DNA from 4 places in the Alteromonas sp. K632G genome. Region 1 is predicted to be linked to each of the others. Evidence: predicted binding sites of a transcription regulator. Region 1 holds the regulator's gene; each other region holds the start of a gene.
The links. The regulator sigma-54, encoded in region 1, starts transcription at its own class of promoters, with help from an activator protein. The targets are predictions, from matches to a motif close to GTTGGCACGNNNNTNGNNT.
Positions count from the first base shown of each region.

Region 2: the regulator sigma-54 is predicted to act here: its motif matches at 1,457-1,475, upstream of flhA (flagellar biosynthesis protein FlhA).
Region 3: the regulator sigma-54 is predicted to act here: its motif matches at 1,757-1,775, upstream of J5X92_RS07740 (CmpA/NrtA family ABC transporter substrate-binding protein).
Region 4: the regulator sigma-54 is predicted to act here: its motif matches at 1,504-1,522, upstream of flgB (flagellar basal body rod protein FlgB).

Region 1 covers NZ_JAGGDM010000021.1:4,875-8,041, forward strand. Annotated here, with positions in the region: gene ptsN (PTS IIA-like nitrogen regulatory protein PtsN) at 1-206, opposite strand, end outside; gene hpf (ribosome hibernation promoting factor) at 215-502, opposite strand; gene J5X92_RS17835 (RNA polymerase factor sigma-54) at 532-2,016, opposite strand; gene lptB (LPS export ABC transporter ATP-binding protein) at 2,092-2,817, opposite strand; gene lptA (lipopolysaccharide transport periplasmic protein LptA) at 2,820-3,167, opposite strand, start outside.
Region 2 covers NZ_JAGGDM010000001.1:218,374-221,540, forward strand. Annotated here, with positions in the region: gene fliR (flagellar biosynthetic protein FliR) at 1-171, shown strand, start outside; gene flhB (flagellar biosynthesis protein FlhB) at 190-1,320, shown strand; gene flhA (flagellar biosynthesis protein FlhA) at 1,531-3,167, shown strand, end outside.
Region 3 covers NZ_JAGGDM010000006.1:110,083-113,249, reverse strand. Annotated here, with positions in the region: gene J5X92_RS07745 (ABC transporter permease) at 1-107, opposite strand, end outside; gene J5X92_RS07740 (CmpA/NrtA family ABC transporter substrate-binding protein) at 144-1,559, opposite strand; gene J5X92_RS07735 (PAS domain-containing methyl-accepting chemotaxis protein) at 1,973-3,167, opposite strand, start outside.
Region 4 covers NZ_JAGGDM010000001.1:153,068-156,234, reverse strand. Annotated here, with positions in the region: gene flgD (flagellar hook assembly protein FlgD) at 1-537, opposite strand, end outside; gene flgC (flagellar basal body rod protein FlgC) at 569-991, opposite strand; gene flgB (flagellar basal body rod protein FlgB) at 994-1,425, opposite strand; gene J5X92_RS00615 (protein-glutamate O-methyltransferase CheR) at 1,604-2,434, opposite strand; gene J5X92_RS00610 (chemotaxis protein CheV) at 2,449-3,167, opposite strand, start outside.

The DNA.
Region 1 (3,167 bases):
CGACCGTGGGGCAGAGCAATACCATTGCCAATACCCGTACTCCCCATTCGTTCACGGGTTAGTAGACTATTTAATACACTAGCCTGATCGATGTCGGGATTATTTTTAGCAGCAATGTCGCTAATAATCTCTAGAATACGTTTTTTACTGTTACATTGAACCGCACACTCGGTGCGGTCCAAACTTACTATGGCTTGAATTTCCATACTAATATTTAGTGCTTTTTCAGCTTTTCCTTATGCTTGATAACTTGCCTGTCGAGTTTGTCGATCATGCTGTCTATCGCCGCATACATGTCTGTATTATGAGATGAAGCAAACACTTCTGCGCCGCTAAGGTGCATGGTGGCTTCGGCTTTTTGATTGAGTTTTTCGACGTTCAGGATGACATGCACATTAGATATGTGATCAAAGTGACGCTCTAGTTTGCTGAACTTAGTATCGACATAGCTACGCAAAGAATCAGTAATTTCGACATGATGACCGGTAAGGTTGATTTGCATATTTCGTCTTCCTTAAATTATCAAGGCCTTTAAATAAGGCTTTTGCGTTGGTTTGACGGCGGAATCGATAACGATTCCCGGTATTTTGCTATTGTTCGCCGGGCTACTTTAATGCCTTGTTCGGCCAACAATTGAGCAATCTTGCTATCGCTTAATGGCTTGCTGGGCGTTTCCGCTGCCACAAGCTTTTTAATTAGTGCGCGAATAGCGGTAGATGAACACTCACCACCAGATTCCGTTGCTACATGGCTAGAGAAGAAATATTTCAACTCGAAAATGCCACGAGGGGTATGCATATACTTTTGCGTGGTGACTCGTGAAATGGTGGATTCATGCATATCTACCATTTCTGCGACATCATTTAGCACCATTGGTTTCATCATTTCTGGGCCGTGCTCGAAAAAGCCCATTTGTTGCTGCACAATACAGTTTGCTACTTTCATCAAGGTGTCGTTTCTTGACTCAAGGCTTTTTATAAACCACTTGGCTTCTTGCATATGCGAGCGAATAAATTGCGAATCGCTGCTGTTTTTAGAGCGTCGGCTCATGGCAGCGTATTGTTGATTTACGCTTAATTTTGGCAAGCTGTCGGGATTAAGTTCTACTACCCAACGGCCATTCTTTTTGTTTACCGAAACATCAGGAATAACGTATTCGGGTTCTTTAGTAATTAATGCACTGCCAGGACGAGGATTCAACGTTTGCAATAAGCGCATGGCTTCGCGAAGTTGATCTTCTTTCAAACGACTCTTGCGCATTAACGTACGGTAATCTTTGCTGCTCAGCAGGTCTGAGTACTCATTAATAAGCTGTCTGGCTTCGGTAAGCCATGGCGTATCGTCTGAGAACTGGCGAAGCTGCACGAGCAAACATTCTTGCGGTGTACGTGAACCTGAACCAATAGGGTCGAACATTTGAATACGTTTTAGTACACATTCAACTTCGTCCATTTCTACCAACTCTTCAACATCGTCAGAGTTTACCGATTCTAAAATCTGTTCAATGGGTACGTTAAGGTAACCAGATTCATCAATTGAGTCGATAATGGCGGTAGCAATGGCGCGGTCTGTATCTGAAAACGGGGTTAAGCGCATCTGCCAAAGCAAATGGTCTTGAATATTGTCGGTGGTTTCACCCTGAAACAATTGGTCGTCATCATTATTCGATGGGCCAGGAGCGGGGGCAGAAGAGGCCGAGTAATACTCATCCCATGTGCTGTCGATTGGCAACTCGTCGGGAAGATCGTTCTTTTCAAGCGCGTCACCAGCTTCTAATGAATCGCTAGAAGCAGTAGGAGCAGCTTCTACAGAAGGGTCGTCGCCGTCCATGTTGTTTTTCTCAACAGGGTGGTCATCACCGCCTTCTTCAACTTCTAAAAGAGGGTTTGAGTCAAGTGCTTCCTGAATCTCTTGTTGCAGGTCGAGCGTAGACAACTGCAGCAGCTTGATTGCCTGCTGCAACTGCGGTGTCATGGTAAGTTGTTGACTGAACTTTAGCTGTAAAGATGGTTTCATCTACGTCTTATTTTTAAACTCTTGTTGTGAATATACCCGTGCTTAAAACTGAAAATGACAATTCGGTTACAGTAACTATAGCCTGAATTGTTCTCCTAGGTATACATCCCTTACTTTCTGATTACTTAAAACTTGTTCTGCCGTCCCTTGCGCGATGAGTTCGCCTTGGCTCACAATATACGCTTTCTCACACACATCCAGTGTTTCTCTTACGTTGTGATCGGTGATGAGGATTCCAATTCCTCTGTCACGAAGATGTTGAATGATCTTCTTTATATCATTAACCGATATAGGATCAACACCAGCAAATGGCTCATCAAGCAAAATAAATTGCGGATCGGCTGCTAATGCTCGTGCGATTTCTACTCGGCGGCGTTCACCACCGGATAAACTCATACCCGTACTATTACGTATATGGTTGATATTAAATTCATCAAGTAGCGCATCGGCTTCTTGTTCTTGTTCTGATGAACTTAACCCTTTACGGGTTTGCAAGATAGCCATGATGTTCTCAAACACCGTCAATTTTCTAAAAATAGAGGCTTCTTGCGGCAAATACCCAATACCGCGGCGAGCACGTTCGTGCATGGGCTCGTGGGTTAATTCGCTGTCATCAATACTGATTTTGCCCTTATCTAGAGGAACTAAGCCAACAATCATGTAGAAGGTAGTCGTTTTACCGGCACCATTCGGGCCGAGTAATCCAACGATTTGCCCCGTCGATACTGATAAGCTTACATCGCGAACCACTTGACGTGCTTTATACGCCTTTGCAAGGCTCTGTGCGCTCAACGTTGCCATGATTAATTGTCGTCCGCCTTATCGTCTTCGTTATTCGATGACGCTTTACGTATTGCCTCAGGGGTAAATACGGTAGTGACTCTGCCACCTTCGCCGTCTTCGCCGCCTGTTGCAAGTAATTGTTCAGTGACCATGTCGAAGGTAATCTTATCACCTTGTACTTTACTGGTGTCTTGCTGTAGCTCAGCATTTCCTTGTAAAGAAATAGTTCGATTTACTACTTCATAGCGAATTTCGTTGGCCTTCGCTGTGACAGGAGCACCGTCTTCAAGTTTTTGCGAATAGCTGGCTGGTTTGCCGCGAGCCACGAATATCTCTCGTCCATCACCTTCGCTGGCAATCACTTCAAC
Region 2 (3,167 bases), on a different contig from region 1:
ATGACCAAAGCGGCACCTCAGCTTAATATTTTCAGTATCGGCTTTTCTATTGCCCAGGTGATGGGGTTGCTCATCATTTGGATAACCCTAGATAACTTTACTGCGCATTTTGAAACGCAGTGGCTGCGGGCAGAGCAGTTTATGTGTCAACTTCTTAGGATTTGCCCATGAAAATAAGTCAGGTGATACATGGCTGATTCAGATTCTAGCGAAAAAACAGAAGACCCCACGGGGAAAAAACTCGAAGACACCCGAAAAAAAGGGCAGATAGCCCGATCCCGAGAGCTATCCACAACCTTAGTGTTAGTGGTCAGTGCCTTTATGTTTTTGTTCGTTGGAGGCTGGATTGCCGAGTCGGTATTTAAGCTGACGCAGCGCATGTTTGTTCTGTCTCGAGATGAAACCTACGATACCACCCATATGTTTGGTGCATGGGGTGAAGCAATTTCGACAGTCAGTGTACCTGTATTGCTTTATATGACGGTGGCCATGTTAGCCGGAATATATGGCTCTATTGCGTTAGGCGGCTACAACTTCACCTGGGAAGGTGCCAAATTTAAAGGCTCTAAAATGAGTCCGCTTAGTGGATTTAAGCGTATGTTTGGCATGAATGGCTTGGTAGAATTAATTAAATCTATCGCCAAAGTGGTTGTCATCGTTGGGATGGCATTAGGTGCACTGCTGTTTTTTGAAGACGAAGGGCTGCACCTTGATTTAGAGCTGTACCCGGGTAATATTTTTCACGCGTTAGATATGCTGAAATGGGCTTTTATCATGTTGGTTTGCGGCATGATACCTATTGCGCTTATTGATGTGCCTTATCAAATTTATAAGCACAACAAAGAAATTAAGATGACTAAGCAAGAGGTGAAAGACGAGCGTAAAAACTCTGAAGGTGATCCTTTGGTAAAAGGGCGCATCCGTCGCTTGCAGTATCAAGCTGCCACTAAACGAATGATGCAAGAAGTTCCTCAGGCCGATGTGGTGGTAACCAACCCAACTCATTACTCTGTAGCAATAAAATATGATGACAGTGGTAATCGTGCCCCAGTCGTTGTGGCAAAAGGCACCGATGAATTAGCCATGCATATTCGTAAAATAGCCACTGCTAACGATGTACCGCTTATTCCATCGCCCATGTTAGCCCGAGCCGTTTACTACTCAACTGAGATTGACGGTGAAGTGCCTAATGCCTTGTTTATGGCGGTAGCGCAAGTATTAGCCCACGTTTATCAGTTAAAAGCACACAGAGCGGGTAAAGGGAAACGACCCAAACCGCTTAAACGTGATTTACCCATACCACCAGAGCTACGCCGTTAGAGCGCTGCTTTTGGCCTAAATTAGCGCTAAATTACGGCTAAGATATCGCTAAGGCCAGGGCTCAAAGTGAGCCCCTCTTAATTGTAATTCTGTAAATTGCGCCCCTCCTACTTACGTTTAATCGGTTTTGTATAAAGCTGGCACGGTAGTTGTAATACTCATTGAAAGATAGCGTTAAGCGTCAATTTTCCGATAGAGAGACTCCCTGTAATGCAGTTATCCGGTTACCTTCAGCGATTCGATAAAAGTCAGCTGCAGAACATTACCAGTGGCTTAGGCGCTCCCATTGTTCTTCTTGCCATTATGGGCATGGTTATTCTTCCCATGCCGCCATTTCTGCTCGACGTATTGTTCAGCTTTAATATAGCCCTGTCTTTAGTCATTATTTTGGTGGCAGTATTAACGCAAAAGCCAGTTGATTTCGGTATTTTTCCCCTAGTATTACTTATCGCTACTGTTTTGCGCTTAGCGCTAAACGTGGCCTCTACCCGTGTGGTATTGCTTTATGGGCATGAGGGGGGCGATGCGGCTGGTAAGGTTATCGAAGCATTTGGTGCGGTGGTTATTGGCGGCAACTATGCAGTGGGTGTGGTGGTCTTTGCTATCTTGCTTATTATCAACTTTAAAGTAGTCACCGCCGGTGCTGGGCGTATTTCAGAAGTAAGTGCCCGCTTTACGCTTGATGCCATGCCAGGTAAGCAAATGGCTATTGATGCCGATTTGAATGCGGGTTATATCGACCAAGATCAGGCGCGTGCTCGCCGAGAAGAAATAACCGCCGAAGCAGACTTTTATGGCTCAATGGACGGTGCGTCAAAATTTGTGAAAGGTGATGCGGTCGCCGGACTCTTTATCATGCTTATCAATATTGTGGGTGGCCTTTTTATTGGCATGATTCAACACGGATTAAGTTTTGGTAACGCCATCGAGGTATACACCATTTTAACCATTGGTGACGGTTTGGTGGCGCAAATACCCTCACTGTTACTGTCTGTGGCTACCGCTATTATTGTTACTCGTGAAAACGAAACCCAAGAAATGGGCAAAGAAATACGTAGTCAATTAGGTAACAGCCAAGCCCTTTATATTGCCTCTGGTGTTTTATTTGTCATGGGGATTATTCCTGGTATGCCTCATTTGGCCTTTATTGGGTTTTCAGTGCTTATCGCTGGTTACGCTTATTGGCAGGGTGTTGCGGCTAAACGCGAGGCAGAAAAACCTAAAACCCCAGCGAATATCGTGAAAGATGACACTGTTGCGCCCGAAATAAAAGAGCTTGGGTGGGATGATGTGCAGCACGTAGATACCATCGGTTTAGAAGTCGGGTACCGATTAATCCCCTTAGTAGATAAGTCTCAGGGCGGAGAACTGCTCACTCGTATCAAAGGGGTGCGTAAGAAGTTATCTCAAGAGTTAGGCTTTCTTATTCCACCGGTGCACATTCGCGATAATTTAGATTTAGAACCTAATTTATACACCATTGCGATGTTGGGCGTAACTATTGGCGATGCGCAAATAAGTCACGATGAAGAACTTGCGATTAATCCGGGTCAAGTATTTGGCAAGCTGGAAGGCCGTGCAACCAAAGACCCTGCCTTTGGCTTAGATGCGGTATGGATAAAACCGAATAAGCGTGAGCATGCGCAAACACTGGGTTATACCGTGGTTGATGCTGCTACTGTGGTTGCTACTCATTTAAGTCAATTGCTGACTAACAACGCCTACCAACTACTTGGACATGAAGAAGCGCAGCAGCTTCTAGATATGCTAGCTAAGCAGCATCCTAAACTAGTTGAAGGGTTAGTGCCTGATATTCTGCCGTTAAGCACCATTGTTAAAGTGCTGCA
Region 3 (3,167 bases), on a different contig from region 1:
ATAAGAGGCAGTAGTAAAGCGGGCGCACGACTATAAACCGCCCCCATGGTGCCGCTCATTGGTGATTTGGCTGGCGAAAAGCTTAATATATTTGCCATCTTACTCATGTTGTTCTCCGCTATTTGTGTATGACAGTGAAACTGTTAAAGAACAGTTTCACCCTTTAGCCCAATGCCAAACTGTTCAAGGTAAGCATTTGGCTTGCTACCGTCGTAGGTAACACCGTCGATAAATTCAGATTGAGGTGGTTTGAAGCCAGTTTCAGTAGCAAATGTTGGGAAGTCCGTCGCTTTTGCTTTTCCTTCGGCAATAAGCGCTTTTGCTGCCATCGCGTAAACCTCAGGCTTATACACTTTACGTGCAGTTTCTTTATACCAATCGTCTGATTTAGGCTCTGAAATTTGTCCCCAGCGGCGCATTTGCGTTAAATACCAAATCGCATCACTGTAAAAGGGATAAGTGGCGTTGTAGCGGAAGAATACGTTGAAGTCTGGTACTTCACGCTTATCGCCTTTTTCATATTCGAAGGTGCCTGTCATGCTGTTAGCCAATACATCTTCATCAGCGCCAACATAGTTACTTTTCGCTAAGATTTTTACTGCTTCTGGTCGGTTAGCGTTGTCATTTTCATCTAACCACATCGCGGCACGAATTAACGCTTTAACCACACGAATGTGAGTATTCGGGTACTTATCGGCCCACGCTTGGCTTACACCAAATACTTTCTCTGGGTTGTTTTTCCAAATTTCGTAATCGGTAATAACCGGCACACCAATGCCTTTAAATACTGCCTGCTGGTTCCAAGGTTCGCCTACGCAATACCCATAGATAGTGCCGGCTTCCATCGTAGCTGGCATTTGAGGGGGAGGGGTAACTGATAGCAAAGCTTCAGCATCAATTTGCCCAGCATTGTCACCTTTGTGTGGTGCATAATAGCCTGGGTGAATACCACCGGCAGCAAGCCAGTATCGAAGCTCGTAGTTATGCGTCGATACAGGAAAAACCATACCCATGTTAAACGGCTTACCCGCATCACGGTATTCTTCAACCACTGGCTTTAAATAATCAGCTTTAATAGGGTGAACAGGTTTGCCGTCTTCTACCGGAATATGGGCTTTCATTTTTTCCCATATTTCGTTTGAAACAGTAATGCCATTACCATTTAGATCCATACTGAACGCCGTCACTACATGCGCTTCGGTACCAAAACCAATGGTTGCGCCAAGAGGTTGCCCTGCTAGCATGTGGGCGCCATCAAGTTGGCCGTCAATGGTTCTATCAAGCAATACTTTCCAGTTTGCTTGGGCTTCTAAGGTGACATATAAACCTTCATCTTCAAAAAAGCCTTTTTCATAAGCAATGGCCAATGGCGCCATATCAGTCAATTTGATAAAACCAAATTTTAATTCTTCTTTTTCTGGCCAACCCACTTTTTCATCGCTTTGTGCGGTAGCAAGTGGCGCGCCTAAGGTAAAAGAGAGGGCTATCGCAGCGGTTAAGCCTGCTGTCATTTTTTTCTTTATTTGTTTGAGCATTGAAACGTTTTTAAACTTGGTCATTTATGTTTCCTTTAGCCAAAAAAAAACCCACCAGCGAAGACGAATAAACGTCGCGCTTGGTGGGCTTCGATGCCGAGCCTGTAATCATTAGTTAATGAGGTACAGGCGAACTTATTGTTTGGGTGTTAGATGTTGCTACCAGTACTTAATGTACTTTTTTATTTTGGTATCGCTTAATAGTATAACTGCCATTAATAAAGCAGAGTTCGTGCCAAAACCCTAACACACTGAAATAATAGGATTTAGCAAAAATACAAATGGTAATCATTCTTTTGCCTGAACAATAACAGTGCGTTTATTGCACTAGAAGTGTTCGATGCACGGCATAGGGGTGGTTGATGCACAGCGGGGAGGGGAATAGAAACACGGGGGAGACACCACACTCCCCTCAGTGCTTAATTTATCGTTTCAGGCTATAGCCTCTGGGTGAATTGACCAATGGCGTTTACGACTTCTGAGGAGCCATTTTGAATTTCGTTCATGACTTTGCCCGACTCAGTCGAGTACTCAAGCGCTTCTCTCGCTTTTTCCTGTCCCGCTTCAATGAGTTGCACCGCATTTTCGGTAAGCTTTCTGTTTTCATTTACCACACTGACAATTTCTTCAGTGGCAGTACTGGTTCTTGACGCAAGTTGGCGCACTTCATCAGCAACAACGGCAAAGCCTCTTCCTTGGTCGCCCGCTCTGGCGGCTTCAATTGCCGCATTAAGCGCCAGTAAATTGGTTTGATCGGCAATACCACTGATGCTTTTAACTAAATCAGCCACTTTTTGCGACTGTTCATCGAGTTCGCGAATCCCCTCGCTAGCTGTCCCCATTTGCGAAGTGAGCTCCCCCATAATTCGCACCATACTACCCACTACCTCTTTACCTTTTTGAGCTTGTTCTCCCGTACCTTCCGATATATTGAAAGCAACATTAGCGGCCTCAGATATAGCAAATTCTCTTTGCATTTGTTCTGTGATCGCCGTAGCAAATTTAACAACCTTATAAAGCACGCCTTGATCGTTCCTAATAGGGTTGTAGGAGGCTTCCAACCATACATCATTGCCTCGACTATCTACCCGCTTAAAACGGTCTGAAAACATTTTTCCTTGCGATAGGTCACTCCAAAATTGACGATATTCTGGTGTGTCAACTTCATCCGCTGGGCAAAATATTTTGTGATGCTTTCCAAGAATTTGCTCTAATGAGTAGCCCATCGTCGATAAAAAATTATCGTTAGCTTTAAGAATTTTGCCTGTCAGGTCAAACTCAATTACCGCGGTGGAACGGTTTAATGCATCTAGCATATCGTTCATTTCACGACTTTTATTGATATTTTTGGTTTGCTCTGCCATGTACAGCGCGATACGCTCTACACCACCGGATTCGTTAGTAATTGGCTGCAATATACCTCTAAACCAGCGGTCTTCACCGTTAGCATTAGCAAGATTTATCGCACCGTGCCAATGCTGTGCTTGCTTAATCGCCGCAATAAACTCTTTCGTGGCGGGCTGCCCCATCACTCCCTGAGGAATGAGGCTATCCATGGTTTTTCCATCGAGCGCATTAGATGAAAAATCTATTGCCTCTGAAAAGCTGTCGTTCACTTTACTGATTTTGCCG
Region 4 (3,167 bases), on a different contig from region 1:
TGTAGCGCTGATTACGTAGTCACCCGCTGGCATATCGTTGCCTTGGGTATCCTTGCCATCCCATTCAAATTGAATGTTGCCAGCGGCTTGTGTGCCAGCATCAATGGTCTTAATTACTTCACCGTATTGATTTTCAACGGTGATCGTCATGTTTTGTACACTCTGCTCATTAACCACAACACCCGATACCCCAGCAGCGTCGCTAGACATATGCCCTACGTTGCCCTGCACTAACACGTTCTGGCCTATTAAGCTGGATGCTTGCAATGCCTGGTTAGATGTCATCGAGGCGGCGAATGACTCGAACTTATCATTCAACTGAGAAATACCGTCAGCCATAGTGAATGATGTCATTTGCGCTACCATCTGATCGTTATCTACGGGTTTAGTAGGATCCTGATTCGCTAATTGCTCGGTTAACATGGCAAAAAAGTCTTCTTGCGAAAGCTGTTGCTCTGTTCCATCGACAACCGGAACCGTCTCTTCTTGCCAGTAGAGTTCGTTGTTCAGGCCAGTGGTGTTGTTAATTGTGGTCACAGTATTTTCCTCACATTACCTATGCGGCAACTTATTGCCCTTGTCCTAGCTGCAGTACCCGACGGAATATCCGTTTGGTGGTATCAGCAACCTGAACGTTGGTTTCATAGGCTTTTGACGCCGACATCATATTTGCCATTTCTTCAACGATGTTTACGTTCGGCTTATAGATATAACCCTCTTCGTCAGCCATTGGGTTATGCGGAGCATACTCAACTTGCAATGGCGCATCGCTTTCTACAATTCCCTTAACTTCAACACCCACACCCTTGCTTTGATCGCCCATGGCTCGCTGTAACTCAGCGGCAAACACAGGTTGTCTTGCACGGTAGGTTTCGTCATAACTACTGCTTACCGAGTTCGCGTTAGCAATGTTACTAGCGGTGGTGTTTAAACGAACATTTTCAGCTTCCATACCGGTACTGGAAATTGACATCACATTAAATAAGCTCATGATTACTGGCCTCCAGAACTAAGGGCTTTTTTCATACCTTTAACTTTACCGTTAATAAACTCAAGTGTGGCTTGATAGCGTAAACCGTTATCTAAAAAGCGGTTACGTTCTGCCTGTACTTCCACCGTATTGCCGTCTCCGGTATCCGGTTGAGTGGGTATGCGGTATTGCATTTCAAAATTTGATGCTACCGACGATATATCGCCACCTATGTGTTTATCGTGTGTTCTCGCTAAACTGCCACCACCCAATTTATGCTGCCCTTCCTGGGCGCTCATGGCTGACTCCATCGCTTTATTAAAGTCGATGTCTTTAGCTTTATAACCAGGGGTATTGGCGTTCGCTAGGTTTCCAGAAATGACTTCCATTCTGTCGGTGCGTATTGCTAACGCCGACTGATGAAACCCGACTAACTTGTCGAGATTAATGGCCATATTGAAAACTCCTAGCTGCGAAATTCCGAAAATACGTCATGAATTAAGAATGACGAATTAACTATTATAGAATTTTACTAGCAAGGCAGATGCCAACCTGAAGATTGGCACTGTATAAAAAAGAGGAAAGAAACGGAGAAAATATAAACTATTATATTAAATTCAGTATGTTATATGTTTATTTCTTTTGGTAGTACAAGCCAGGATTACATTTTATCATGGCATATGTATCGCTTGCCGCACTGATAGATTCAGACGCGCCAAGGAAAAGGACACCGGCAGGTTGCAGCTGTCCGGCAATTTGTTGCAGTATCTTTTGTTTCACATCTGCCGAAAAATAAATCAGCACATTGCGGCAAAAAACGATGTCAAAGCGGCCAAGTGCTGCATAGGAGGTTAACAAATTCAAACTTCTGAATGAAACCATGTTGCGCACTTCTGGCTTAACCTGCATTTGGCCACTTTCATGAGGCTGGAAAAACATAGCTCTACGTTGTGGCGATAGCCCTCTCGCCAGCGAAAGTTCATCATATAGCCCTTGGCTACACTTATTTAGCATTTCAGAAGAAAGGTCAGTGGCTATAATTTCAACCCCTTGCCTAAGCAATCCAGGTCGCTGTTTTTGAAACTCTAGAATGGACATAGCAATAGAGTAAGGCTCTTGTCCAGACGAACAAGCTGCACTCCAAATTCTAAGTTTTTGATTTTTTGTTGCGAGTTGAGGAAGTAAATCGCGTTGTAGCAACTCAAATGGATAAGTATCTCTAAACCACAATGTTTCATTTGTGGTCATCGCATCGATGACACTTTGTAAAAGGTTACGATCGTAACCCTTTACAACCACATCAATAAGCGCATCAGTATTGTCATAGTCATGCTTATATAACAAAGACGCAAGCCTGCTTCTTACAAGGTATTGCTTGTTTTCCCCGAGTACTATTCCACATTGTTTCTCGAGGAAGTGCCGAAACTTTTCATAGCTTGCCGGCGACACATTTTTATTATCCAACCCCTACCGCTCCGTTATTCACAATCCGTCATTAACCACTTCTGAACTGCTGTTGCTAGTTCATCGGGGTGAAATTTCGCAATAAAGTCATCCGCTCCCACTTTCTGAACCATGGCTTGATTGAATACGCCACTTAAAGAAGTGTGAAGTACAACATGAAGCTTCTGAAGTTCTGGTGTATTTTTGATTTCCGCCGTAAGGGTGTAACCGTCCATCTCTGGCATTTCTATGTCAGAGACTAGCACCCCAATTCGCTTGGTAATATCACCATATTCTTCAGCGATTTCCTTCAAGCGGTTTAACGCTTCTAAACCATTCTTTGCTAGCTCGATTTCTAACCCGAGTGAGGTTAGCGCTTTTTTAACTTGGTTTCTTGCCACGGCCGAATCGTCAGCAATGAAGATAATTTTGTCTTCTTTACCTTCCGTAGAAAGCCCTTCAGCAACATCGGCGCTTACTTCTGCATTAAGCGGTGAAATTTCATTGAGGATTTTTTCTACGTCGAGAATTTCAATTAATTCGTTTTCTACTTCAGTAACAGCGGTTAAATAACTCGCTCGGCCTGTCCCTTGAGGGGGCGGCATGATGGCATCCCAGTTGGTATTAATGATGCGCTCAACAGCGCCCACTAAAAACCCTTGAACAGAACGGTTGTATTCAGCAATAACGATAAACGCGTTTGATAAGTCTTCAATACGCTTGCCACCTGTTGCCATGCTTAAATCAATGACAG